4 regions of the Bariatricus sp. SGI.154 genome follow, and region 4 is predicted to be linked to each of the others. Evidence: predicted binding sites of a transcription regulator. Region 4 holds the regulator's gene; each other region holds the start of a gene.
What was found. Region 4 encodes Rex, which represses fermentation and respiration genes when NADH is low (regulators of the CRP and FNR family bind a similar motif). Its sites were predicted from a motif close to ATTGTTAANTANTTAACAAT; they were not measured.
Positions count from the first base shown of each region.

Region 1: a site for Rex is predicted at 1,302-1,321, ahead of ACQRBN_RS12915 (proline racemase family protein). Genes of this name have one in related genera too.
Region 2: a site for Rex is predicted at 1,302-1,321, ahead of rsxC (electron transport complex subunit RsxC). Genes of this name have one in related genera too.
Region 3: a site for Rex is predicted at 1,835-1,854, ahead of ACQRBN_RS04635 (trans-4-hydroxy-L-proline dehydratase activase). Genes of this name have one in related genera too.

Region 1 is NZ_JBNPMC010000030.1:26,187-29,399, forward strand. Features, by position in the region: gene ACQRBN_RS12910 (TetR/AcrR family transcriptional regulator) at 1-34, opposite strand, end outside; gene ACQRBN_RS12915 (proline racemase family protein) at 145-1,179, opposite strand; tRNA gene ACQRBN_RS12920 (tRNA-Sec) at 1,476-1,573, shown strand; gene prdC (proline reductase-associated electron transfer protein PrdC) at 1,719-3,125, shown strand.
Region 2 is NZ_JBNPMC010000041.1:23,359-26,571, reverse strand. Features, by position in the region: gene ispH (4-hydroxy-3-methylbut-2-enyl diphosphate reductase) at 1-143, shown strand, start outside; gene rpsA (30S ribosomal protein S1) at 124-1,242, shown strand; gene rsxC (electron transport complex subunit RsxC) at 1,423-2,742, shown strand; gene ACQRBN_RS14805 (RnfABCDGE type electron transport complex subunit D) at 2,797-3,213, shown strand, end outside.
Region 3 is NZ_JBNPMC010000006.1:5,109-8,321, forward strand. Features, by position in the region: gene ACQRBN_RS04630 (glycogen/starch synthase) at 1-1,639, opposite strand, end outside; gene ACQRBN_RS04635 (trans-4-hydroxy-L-proline dehydratase activase) at 1,963-2,871, shown strand; gene hypD (trans-4-hydroxy-L-proline dehydratase) at 2,876-3,213, shown strand, end outside.
Region 4 is NZ_JBNPMC010000053.1:12,529-15,741, reverse strand. Features, by position in the region: gene abc-f (ribosomal protection-like ABC-F family protein) at 1-1,685, opposite strand, end outside; gene ACQRBN_RS16380 (redox-sensing transcriptional repressor Rex) at 1,809-2,453, shown strand; gene ACQRBN_RS16375 (NAD(P)H-hydrate dehydratase) at 2,598-3,213, shown strand, end outside.

The DNA of each region.
Region 1 (3,213 bases), on a different contig from region 4:
TACGGCTCTTGGTGGATTGACGCTTGCGTGGCATCGGCACTCATTCCTTTCTCTTTGTTAGATGATTATATAAACAGAAGCGGATTACATTGAATCCGCTTCTGTTTGTTGGTGTAGTTCGCTCATTCAAACTCTAAATAGGAATTAACCTACCTGGAAACCATATTTCAATGGATCTGTTGGGTCAATCAGATATGTAGCAACACCTGTAAGGTAGCAGCTTCCTGTAATCATTGGGATAACAGCATCATAATCGCCAACTTTTGTGGTTTCTTTAATAACGCCTTTGAAGAGGCTGCCCATGAAACTTTCATAGATGAATTCTTCGCCAACTTTAATTTCTCCCCAGTGATGAAGAGTAGCAAGTTTAGCGCTTGTACCTGTTCCACAAGGTGAACGGTCAGCCATAGCATCTCCGAAGATTACGACATTTCTCATGTCTGCCTTATCTGGGTTAGGTGTTGGTCCGTAGAACTCAACCAAGTCAACGGAGTCGATGTCGAGAAGTGGATGTTTAACAGGAATCTCTTTGTTGATTGCATCCAGCATCTTCATTCCTAATGCTGTATATGCAGGTACTGTCTTAGCATTGATCTCCCCGATATCAAGTTTTGTTGTGTCAACAAGAGCGAAGAAACTTCCGCCGAAGGAGATTGTGAATTCAATCTCTTTTCCGTCGATTGTTACTTTCTGGTTCTCTTTGTAAACGAAAGCCGGTACGTTAGTTAATGTAACGCTTTCAACCTTGCCCTCTTTTACGATAGCTTTTGTGCGGATCAGTCCTGCCGGAGCCTCTAATACTACCTCGTTCTCTCCTTCGTGAGATTCAACAAGTCCTGCCTCGATAGCTACGGTTACAGCACCGATTGTACAGTGGCCACACATGTTCAGATATCCGCCTGTATCCATAAACATTACCCCAAATGATGCTTCTGGATTCACTGGTTTGCATAAGAAAGCACCGAACATATCGTGGTGTCCTCTTGGCTCGAACATAAGAGCAGTACGTACCTGATCGTAGTTCTCTTCCATCCATTTTTTCTTTTCGATCATGGTGTTGCCTTCTGGCTCTGGAAATCCGCCAATAACAATACGGCAAAATTCGCCAACAGTATGGGAATCCACTACCTGTAGAGCTGCTTCGAAACGATCGAAATTAACGTTTGCTTGTAAAGCCATATTCTTGTACCTCCTAGATTGTTTTATTATAGATAAAATCTATAAATTTTATAAAAACACTTTGGATTACCATGTTTCCGCAGTGCCTTTTTCAAAATAGGTAACATTGAAAACCTCGCTAAAACGATAGAAAATTAACAAATAGACTACGTTCTAGTATTGCGTTCAATTTGTTATCTTCATTATGGATGATAAACCTTGAAAAGTCAATGATTTTTTGGTATTATAAAAATAAATAAAAAGGTTGAAATCTAGGGGTAAATGTGATATAGTCTATTCGCATGAGATTAAGTCATGGGGGTAGATGGGTGACTGGTGTGCCTCCTAGTCTTCAAAACTAGTGTGGGGCGTTAAGAGCGTCCTGGGTGGGTTCGATTCCCACATGCCTCCGCCAAAAAAGAACCATCTAACGTTAAAAAAATGGCAAGTATATATTATAGAAATAATCTATAAATAAATGATTGAGTAATGGGGAATAAGTAAACGGACAGCAATGTTTCGTTTTTTACTTATATAAAAAAGAAAAGGAGATGGGTATCATGGGAAATGTACAGATTTTATTACGTCAGCATGTTGGCGCACCGTGTGCACCGATTGTTGCAGTTGGCGATGAAGTAAAAAAAGGTACTTTGATCGCGACCCCGACAGGACTTGGCGCTAATATCTTTTCCAGCGTATATGGAAAAGTTGCTGAGATCAAAGAAGATCGGATCATTATTGAGCCTGCAGCTGAACAGCCTGATGAATTTGTGCCGATTGATGTACCGGAAGACGCAACCAAGCTGGATATGGTAAAAGCAGCAGGAGTTGTAGGTATGGGAGGAGCAGGATTCCCGACAGGTATTAAGTTGAACATTAATCTTGCGGAGACTCCGATGGGAGAGATTGATCCGGAGATTAATCCTGAGCTTCCTGCAGATTTCAAACTGGACTGCGAGAGAGGATATATCCTTATTAATGCAGCAGAATGCGAGCCGGGACTGGAGCACAATATCAGACAGATTGAAGAACAGTGTGATAAAGTAATCCGTGGCGTAAAATACTGCATGGAGATTACGAATGCTGACAAAGCAATCTTCGCTATTAAGAAGAAAAACCAGAAAGCAATCAAGACGCTTCAGAAAGCGCTTGAGAGCGAGCCGGCGATTTCTATGCATCTGCTGCCAGACATTTATCCAATGGGAGAAGAACGTGCTGTAGTAAGAGAATGTCTTGGGGTGAACCTCACAACTACACAACTTCCATCAGCAGCAAAGTCTGTCGTTGTGAACCTTGAAACGGTTGCAAAGGTTGCAGAAGCGGTAGACGAGAAGAAGCCGTGTATTACAAAGAACCTGACAGTTCGTGGTAAGATCAACGGCGGTAACACCGCACACGTATTCATGGATGTTCCGGTAGGCACAAGCGTAGGGGAATTGATCGAAAGAGCCGGCGGAATTGACGGAAAATACGGCGAGATTGTTATGGGTGGTGCTTTCACTGGGAAGTCTACAGACTTAGATGCGCCTATTACGAAGACAACAGGTGGTATTCTTGTTACAGTTGAATTCCCGGATCTCCACGGAGCGAATGTAGGACTTCTTGTTTGTGCATGTGGCGGAAACGAAGAACGTATGCGCGAGATTTGTGAAAAGATGAATGGAAAAGTCGTATCTGTGGCAAGATGTAAACAGGCAATTGAGAATAAGCCGGGCGCACCTCTGAAGTGCTTAAGACCAGGTAACTGCCCAGGACAGGTTAAGAATAATATGCAGTTCAAAAAAGATAAATGTGAATACATTATTATCGGCAACTGTTCTGACTGCTCAAACACAGTTATGGCATCCGGTCCGAAGATGGGATTGAAAGTATTCCATCAGACAGACCATGTTATGAGATCCATTGGACATGCCTTGTACAGAACTCTGAGAGTTTCCAAACAAGTAAGCCAGGATATCGATTTTTAAACAATATATCTTAATAGTTAAGCATTTTGGTATTACTGCCACTGATGGCAGGGCAAAGGGCCCCCGATTCTTTTGCCCGGAGATAAGA
Region 2 (3,213 bases), on a different contig from region 4:
TGAATACGTACTATATACAGACACTTGACGATTTGGATACGAATCAATTAAGGTCCGTGGAAACAGTAGGTATTACAGCAGGGGCATCCACGCCCAATAATATAATTGAGGAGGTTCAAAATAATGTCAGAATTAACTTTTGAACAAATGTTGGAAGAGTCATTTAAGACAATAAGAAATGGAGAGGTTGTAGATGGTACTGTCATCGATGTAAAGCCCGATGAAATCATCTTAAATATAGGATATAAGGCAGACGGTATCATTACAAGAAGTGAGTACACGAATGAGGCGAATGCAGATCTGACTACGATGGTATCTGTTGGAGATACAATGACTGCAAAAGTGCTGAAAGTGAACGATGGCGAAGGTCAGGTATTATTAACATATAAGAGACTGGCTGCTGAAAAAGGTAATGAAAGATTAAAAGAAGCATTCGAGAATCATGAAGTGCTGAAGGCTCCTGTAACTCAGATTCTTGGAGGCGGATTGAGCGTAGTCATTGATGAGGCAAGAGTATTCATCCCTGCAAGCCTTGTGTCAGATACCTACGAGAAAGACCTGAGCAAGTATCAGGATCAGGAGATTGAGTTCGTGGTCAGCGAGTTCAATCCGAGAAGGAACCGTGTGATCGGTGATAGAAGACAATTGCTTGTTGCTGAGCGTGCTGAGAAGCAGAAAGAGTTATTTGCTAAGATTCAGCCGGGCGACAGAATGGAAGGAACCGTTAAGAACGTAACAGACTTTGGCGCGTTTATTGATCTTGGCGGAGTAGATGGTCTGCTTCATATCTCAGAGATGTCCTGGGGACGTGTTGAGAATCCTAAGAAGGTATTCAAAGTAGGCGAGAATGTAGAAGTAATGATCAAAGAGATTCATGATACCAAGATTGCACTTAGCCTTAAGTTCCCGGAGACGAATCCGTGGGCGAATGCTGCTGAGAAGTATGCAGTTGGCACAGTGCTTGAAGGAAAAGTTGCAAGAATGACAGATTTTGGTGCGTTTATTGAACTGGCACCTGGCGTAGATGCATTGCTTCATGTGTCCCAGATCTCCAAAGCACATGTTGATAAGCCGTCAGATGTATTATCTGTAGGACAGGTGATTACGGCTAAGATTGTTGATCTGAATGAAGCTGATAAGAAGATCAGTCTGAGTATGAAAGCATTAGAGCCGGCTGCTGATGAAGCACCAGAGATGGAAGGCGTGGAAGATGTTGCTGAAGAAGGAACAGTCGAAGAATAATTTGAAGTCGAATAATGCATTATTATGAGAGATAGAGACCACTTGGTCTCTATCTTTTGTGTGTTAAAAAATCGACAAGATGTTCGTGGAAATATACAATGAAATCCCAGGATTCACTGGATAATTGGGGAAATTTCATGTATAGTATAAACAGAGTAAAAAGGAAGGAAGGAAAAAGGGATGGCATTGTTAACATTTAAGGGTGGTATCCACCCGGATGACGGCAAGAGCCTGGCAAAAGATAAGGCGATTGTCGAAGTGAAACCCAAAGGGGACCTGGTTTATCCAGTATCCCAGCATATCGGGGCTCCGGCTAGTCCGGTAGTAGCGGTTGGCGACCGTGTATTAAAAGGCCAGATGATAGCAGAAGCCGGAGGATTCGTATCCGCTCCTATCTATGCATCGGTATCAGGAAAAGTAAAAGCCATTGCTCCGCATCTGAATCCAACAGGAGGAACAGTCAACAGTATTGTCATTGAGAATGACGGTGAGTATGAGGAAGTTGAGTACCCTGCTGTAAAACCTCTTGACGAGATGACGAAAGAGGAGATACTGAACACAATCGGCAACGCTGGTGTTGTTGGTATGGGTGGTGCCGGTTTCCCGACAAAGGTAAAATTGTCACCGAAGGAGCCGGAAAAGATTGATTATATCATTGCCAACTGTGCAGAGTGCGAACCATATATTACAGCGGACTACAGATCTATGCTGGAGACACCTGAGAAATTGGTTGGCGGAATGAAGATAGTTCTGAAACTCTTCGATAATGCAAAAGGTATCTTTGGAGTGGAAGACAATAAGCCAGATTGTATCGAAAAATTAAAAGAACTTACAAAAGATGAGCCTCGTATGGAAGTACTTGCGTTAAAGACCAAGTATCCACAGGGAGGAGAACGTCAGTTGATCTACGCGACCACAGGAAGAGCGATTAACTCTGCGATGCTTCCGGCAGATGCAGGATGCGTTGTGGATAACGTGGCTACATTGATCAGCATCTATCAGGCTGTGGCTGAAGGAAAACCATCTATGGAGCGTGTAGTTACCGTGAGTGGCGATGCAGTGAATGAGCCTGGCAATTTCAGAGTGCCATTTGGAATGAATCAGGCAGAACTGGTAGAAGCGGCTGGCGGATTCAAAGTAGAGCCTGAGAAACTGATTTCTGGTGGACCGATGATGGGATTCTCCATGTTTTCACTGGATGTGCCGGTTACCAAGACTTCTTCGTCTATTCTAGGATTTACGAAAGATGAAGTTGCCAAGTTTGAGCCTACCGCATGTATTAACTGCGGACGCTGTGTAGATGCCTGTCCAAGCAGACTGATTCCGTCAAGACTTGCAGATTATGCGGAACATCATGACGAGGCGACATTTACAAAATTCAATGGATTGGAGTGTATGGAATGCGGATCCTGCAGTTTCGTATGTCCTGCAAAACGTCCTTTGAAGCAGGCAATTGGTTCAATGAGAAAGATTGCATTGGCAAATCGTAGGAAGAAATAATCAATCAAATAGAAGAGGAAGAGGTGAACAAACGTGAGTGAGAATAGATTAAAAATGTCATCTTCACCACACATACGTTCCAAAGTTACTTCAGGCAATATCATGCTGTATGTAACGATTGCACTGTTGCCGGCTTCTGCCTTTGGTGTATGGAACTTTGGATTGTCAGCGCTCATCATGTTGATCTGTACAACAGCATCGGCGGTTCTGACAGAATACATATATGAAAAATTAATGCATAAGAAAATTACAATCAATGACTGGAGTGCGGTTGTTACCGGTCTGCTTTTGGGACTTAATATGCCGGCTTCCGCGCCATGGTGGATGGGTGTCCTGGGCGGCATATTCGCAATCCTGATTGTAAAACAACTCTTTGGAGGTCTGGGACAGAACTTCATGAACCCGGCTCTTGGAGCAAGATGTTTCCTGTTGATTTCATTTACAAGCCAGATGACGACGTTCATCTATGAC
Region 3 (3,213 bases), on a different contig from region 4:
CGCCGGTACCGAGTACGACAATCTGTGTATGTCCATCAATAACTTGAGGAATAATGGAATTAACCAGATCTAATCCCTTCTGATTAGTCAATCTGGAGATTAATCCGATCACAAATTTCTGATCATCCTGAACCAGTCCCAATTCTTTCTGCAAGTTGAGTTTGTTTTTCTTTTTCTGATCTAACACATTGGTGATGTCATAATTCGCATATAACCTGGAATCTGTGCTGGTATTCCAGATATCATAGTCAATACCATTTACAATACCTCTTAATTTTCTGGAATGATATCTTAAGTGGGCATCCAGTTTTTCACCATAGTATTCCGTCTGAATCTCTCCAGCATAGGTGTTGCTTACTGTAGTAATGATATTGGAGTATGTCAATCCGCCTTTTAACATATTCGCATCTTCGTAGCCTTCTTTTAATGCATCCTTATTGAATACATAATCGGGCAATCCTGACCAATACCGGATTGTCGGGATATTGTAGATTCCCTGGAATCTCAGATTGTGGATGGTGAGGATTGTCTTTGCGGAAGCCAGTTTTGTATCCTCGAACAAAGTTCTGAGATATACAGGAACTAAGGCTGCCTGCCAGTCATGGCAATGAATGATATCCGGAATCCAGTTCAGATAATTCAGTGCAGCTAATGCGGCTTTTGCAAAGTAGCAGTATTTCGGAATATCATCAATAAGATTGGTGTATGGATTGCCGCTGCTGAAGAATTCTTCATTATCAATGAAGTCATATACAACACCATCCCATACATATTCCATAATTCCTACATAGAATGATCTGCCGTCGGCACAAAGATCCATCTCGAAAGATCCTCTGTATTCCATCTTCTCCTGATATTTCCAGGGAATGCATTTGTAGCGAGGAAGGATTACTTTAACATCGCAATTCTGTTTTGCCAGTGCTTTCGGAAGAGCGTACATAACGTCGCCCAGCCCTCCGGTCTTTACGAACGGATAGCATTCTGATCCTATGAATGCGATGCTTCTTCTAGGAGTTGTGTATATTTCGACGTTTGGTTCCTCTAAAACGTCTGGCGTATCTTCTTCGGTCTTGGATTCTGCCTTAACTTCTTCGACAGTCTCAACCTTAGATTCTTCTGCCTTAACTTCTTTGGCAGTTTCAACCTTAGGTTCTTCGACCTTAACTTCTTTGGTAGTTTCAACCTTAGATTCTTCTGTCTTAACTTCTTTGGCAGTTTCAACCTTAGATTCTTCTGCTTTAACTTCTTTGGCAGTTTCGACCTTTGGTTCTTCGGCTTTGATGTCTTTAGCGGCTGTGGTTTTAACTGCCCTTTTTGTTGTCTTTTTGGCAGTTGCAGTTTTTGCAGTTTTTGCTTTTGTCGTTTTAGCCTTTGGCTTTTCAGTTTTGGTTTTTTTGACAGTTGTTGTTTTTGTTTCTTCAGTTGTTGCTTCTTCGGCTGCAGTTTTCTTAGCAGTCTCAGTTTTTGGTTTTGCAGCTCTGGTTTTTGTTGCAGTTTTTGTCTTTGCCTTTGTTGCCTTTGCTTCTTTGGCAGCCTCGGCATTGGTCTGCGTCATTGTTACCTCTGCTGCCTTTGTTGTGCTTTTTTCTAATGGGGTCTCTTTCTTAGTTGTAGTTTTGGTTGCTTTTTTCTGAACCATCTAATACCTCCAAACTTAATTCTGCTATTCAGTGTTATATGATAATTGTTCTCATTATCCTGAATCTTAATTAAATATTTCCTCGATAATTATATCACAAATACTATGTACAGGCAAATAATGTAATTCAGATATTCTAACAGATATTCTAATCGTTATTCTAATGTTATTCTAACATCATTATAGGCATAATTTATTGACAAAATAATAACACTATGATACATTTATACTATAGTTTAAACTTTAGTCTAAAACATGATTAAAAAGTGGGAAAAAGGGATGCTCGAATGAGTATAATCAATTTTGCATGAAAGGAAAACGTAATGAAGAATATTACGAACATACAGAAGTTTTCTATCCATGACGGTGATGGGATTCGTACATCGGTATTTTTTAAAGGGTGTCCTTTGAGATGCGAATGGTGTCACAATCCGGAGACACAGAGATTTGAAAGGGAGATACAGTTTGATGCGGGGAAATGTGCGGGCTGTGGAACCTGTGTTAAGGTCTGTCCGAGCCAGGCACTTACGATGAAAGATGGAAGACCGGTGCTGGATAAAGAAGTATGTACATTATGTGGCAAATGCGAGAACTTCTGTCCGGCTGGAATACGTGAGATCGTCGGTCGTGAGTATACGGTGAAGGAACTTGTGAAGGAACTCATGAAAGACCAGATCTTCTATGAGGATTCCGGCGGAGGAGTGACACTTTCCGGAGGAGAGGTCATGGCGATGGACACGGATTATATTCTGGCAATCGCGAAGGAACTAAAACGTCAGGATGTAACGCTTACGATTGATACATGCGGGTATGTACCATATGAGAAGTTCCAGGCGATTCTTCCATATGTCAATACATTTCTTTACGATGTGAAGGTTATGGACCCGGAACTTCATAAGAAATACATAGGAGTGGACAATAAGTTGATTCTTGAGAATCTGGTCCGTTTGGCTCAGGATGGAGCAAGAATCTACATCAGAATTCCGACGATTAAAGAAGTAAATGGTAATGAGAAGAATATGAGAGAAACGATCGCGTTTCTGAAAGAACATGATATTCATCCACCTCAGGTTAATTTGCTGCCGTATCATGACACCGGAAGCAGCAAGTATCCGAAGTTGGATATGGAATATAAGGGAACAGATTTACATGCACCGGATAAAGAAGAGATGGAAAGTTTCGTCCAGCTCTTTGTAGATGCCGGATTCCAGAACACAAAAATAGGAGGCTAAAAACATGGCGAAATTACGTGGTATGAATGAAAGAATTCAGAAACTCCGAGAACTCAGTGTGACGACACCTGTTCATATTGATCTTGAGAGAGCAAAGATTGAGACTGATTTCTACAAAGAGAATGATGGCAAGTACTCAATTCCGGTTATGAGAGCGATGGTTCTTAAGGAGTATTTCTCTAAGAAGACTCTGTATCTGGGAGATGGAGAACTGATTGTTGGTGAAAAAGGTAAAGATCCACAGGCATCTCCAACATTTCCGGAACTTTGCTGCCACAGCGTTGAGGATATGGTAGTTATGAGTGAACGTGAACTCGTATCCTTTAAGACAACGGAAGAAGA
Region 4 (3,213 bases):
TTGGATTCGGATACGTTTTCTGACTGGGAAGCAGAAGTGCCAGAGCCGGCATGATTACCACCCGCATATGCTGCAGTCAGTTCTTCTTTCTTCTCCAGATAATAATCGTAATTACCAATATAATTCACGAAAGTCTGATTCACCAGATCCAGAATCCTGGATGCAGTCTGGTTGATAAAATAACGGTCGTGAGATACATAAAGAACGGTTCCCGTATAATCATTCAATGCTTTTTCCAGAATCTCTTTGGATGAGATGTCCAGATGGTTGGTCGGTTCATCCAGGATCAGGAAATTTGCTTTAGAAAGCATTAGTTTGGCAAGGGATACACGGCCACGTTCTCCACCGCTTAAGTCACCAATACGCTTGAATACATCATCACCAGTGAACAAAAAGGCAGCCAGCATATTACGGATCTTCGTATTCGTAAGATCCGGGTAGTCATCGGAGATCTCGTCGAAGATGGTCTTTTCCATATGAAGTACATGGTGCTCCTGATCGTAATAGCCAATCTCTACATTCGTACCCAGCGTAAATGTCCCTGTATCTGCAGGAATTACCTGATTCAGAATCTTAAGAAGCGTGGTCTTCCCCGTCCCATTGTCTCCGATAATAGCAACATGTTCTCCGCGCTTGATATCCAGATTCACATCCTGGAATAAAGTCTGGTTCGGGAACGATTTGCCAAGATGTTCGATATGCAGTACGTCATTACCGCTGATGCAGGAAGGCTCTAATGTTAGATGAATCTCGGTATTCATCTCCACAGGTTTTTCCACAGGCTTGATCTTTTCAAGCATCTTTTCGCGGCTCTCTGCCCGCCTGATTGATTTTTCGCGGTTAAAGGAACGGAGTTTTTCAATGACCGCTTCCTGATGCTTGATTTCCTGCTGCTGGTTTAAATATTCTTTTAACTGGGCATCCCGGATCTGACGCTTTTTCTCAGCATAATCGGTATAGTTGCCCATGTATGTCATAAGTTTGCCCAATTCAATCTCCAGAACCTTGGTGACCACTCGGTTCAGGAAATATCGGTCATGGGACACGATTAAGACAGCACCTGGATAATTCAAAAGATAAGTCTCAAGCCATGCGATGGAATTAAGATCCAAGTGGTTGGTAGGCTCGTCTAGGAGTAGTATATCCGGCTTGGTAAGCAGTAGTTTGCCAAGGGATACCCGAGTCTTCTGCCCGCCGGAAAGCGTGTCCACAGGCTTGGAAAAATCTGTATCATCAAAGCCAAGACCTTTTAAGACTCCAGTAATCTCGCTTTCATAAGCATAGCCATTCTCACGCTCGAATGCCGCTGTCAGACGATTGTAGGTCTCCAGTCTGGATGCTAAGGCTTCGCCTTCCAGATGTTTTAATTCTAACTCGATTGAGCGGATCTGCTTCTCCATTGCGATAATATCTGCTTTGGCAAGTTTGACTTCTTCGTATATGGTACTTCCGCTCTGCATTTCCTGATGTTGGGCAAGATATCCGAGTGTCTTGCCTTTGGTAAGGATAACTTCTCCGCCGTCCGAGGGAAGTTCGCCTACGATCATCTTGAAAAGAGTAGACTTTCCTGCACCGTTAGGTCCTACAAGAGCTGCCTTCTCATGATCTTCTATATGAAAGGAGCCATCGGCTACGATTACCTTTTCACCGAAGGCTTTGCTGATTCCGTGACATGCTAATATCATAATATCCTCCTTCTTCGTTCGTTTTAATTATAGCGAAAATAGAACAAAATACAACTAAAAGTTTGACTTTAATCCGACAATTCTATATAATAATTCTTAGAATGGAGATGGAAGGTGAGATTAGTGGAAGAAAGAGAGATTTCTCAAGCGGTGATTCGAAGGTTACCAAGATATTATAGATATCTGGGTGAGTTATTGGAGAATGGGGTAGAGCGTATTTCCTCCAATGATTTGAGCAAGCGGATGAAGGTAACAGCATCACAGATTCGTCAGGATCTTAACAATTTTGGCGGATTTGGACAGCAGGGTTATGGGTATAACGTAAAGTATTTATACACAGAGATCGGCAAGATTCTAGGATTGGAAGAAGACCATAATATTATTATTATCGGAGCCGGTAATCTGGGACAGGCACTTGCCAATTATGCGGCATTTGAAAAGAGAGGATTTATTCTGAAGGGTATCTTTGATGTGAACCCGAGATTACAGGGAGTTGCAATCAGAGGTGTACCGATTCGTATGATGGATGAGTTAAAGGGATTCGTTCAGAGTAACGATGTAGAGATTGCTGTTCTTACGATTCCGAAGGACAAGGCAGTAGAAGTGGCGAATATGTTGGTTGAGAATGGCGTTCGTGCGATCTGGAATTTTGCACATACAGATCTGAATCTGCCGGAGCATATTATTGTTGAGAACGTACATTTATCAGAGAGTCTTATGCAGTTGTCTTATAACATCAGCCGCTATAACGAAGAACACAAAAAATAATAAGAACAAAGACGTGTAATGACCGGAATCTATTATATGCCCGGGCTTTACACGTCCTTTTATGTTATGATATATCAATAAAGAATTACCGATGGTAGAATCTATCAGGGTGAGAATGATATTTTTAATGATGGAAGTGAAAAGATGAGATATTTGGTAAATGGTCTCCAGATGAAACAGGCGGATCAGTATACAATTCAGGAGTTAGGCATCCCGTCAATGGAATTAATGGAGAGAGCCGCATTAAGATGTGTAGAGGTAATGGAAGAGGAAAAACTGGATCTATCAAGTCCCTGTATTGTATGCGGTTCCGGGAACAATGGTGGTGATGGGTTCGCGATTGCCAGGCTACTGGCGGGAAGAAATCATCCTGCGAAAGTGTGTTTTGTAGGAGATGTATCACACTGTACGGATGAGACAAGAAGTCAGATGCATATGCTAAGAGAAATTGGTGTAGAGATATGCAACGAATTCGAGGATGGTGAATATAGTATCATAATAGATGCAATCTTCGGAGTGGGATTAAGCCGCGAGATTCAGGGAAGATATTTTCAGATTATCCAGCGGATGAACGAAACTTCCGGAATCAAATTCGCTGTCGATATGCCGTCCGGGATATCCTCCGATCAGAGTAATATCTTAGGGATTGCATTCAAAGCAGATATTACCGTGACCTTTCAGGCAGAAAAACTAGGGCTTGCGTTCTATCCCGGAAAGGAGTATGCTGGCAGAGTAATCATAGCAGATATTGGAATCAGCA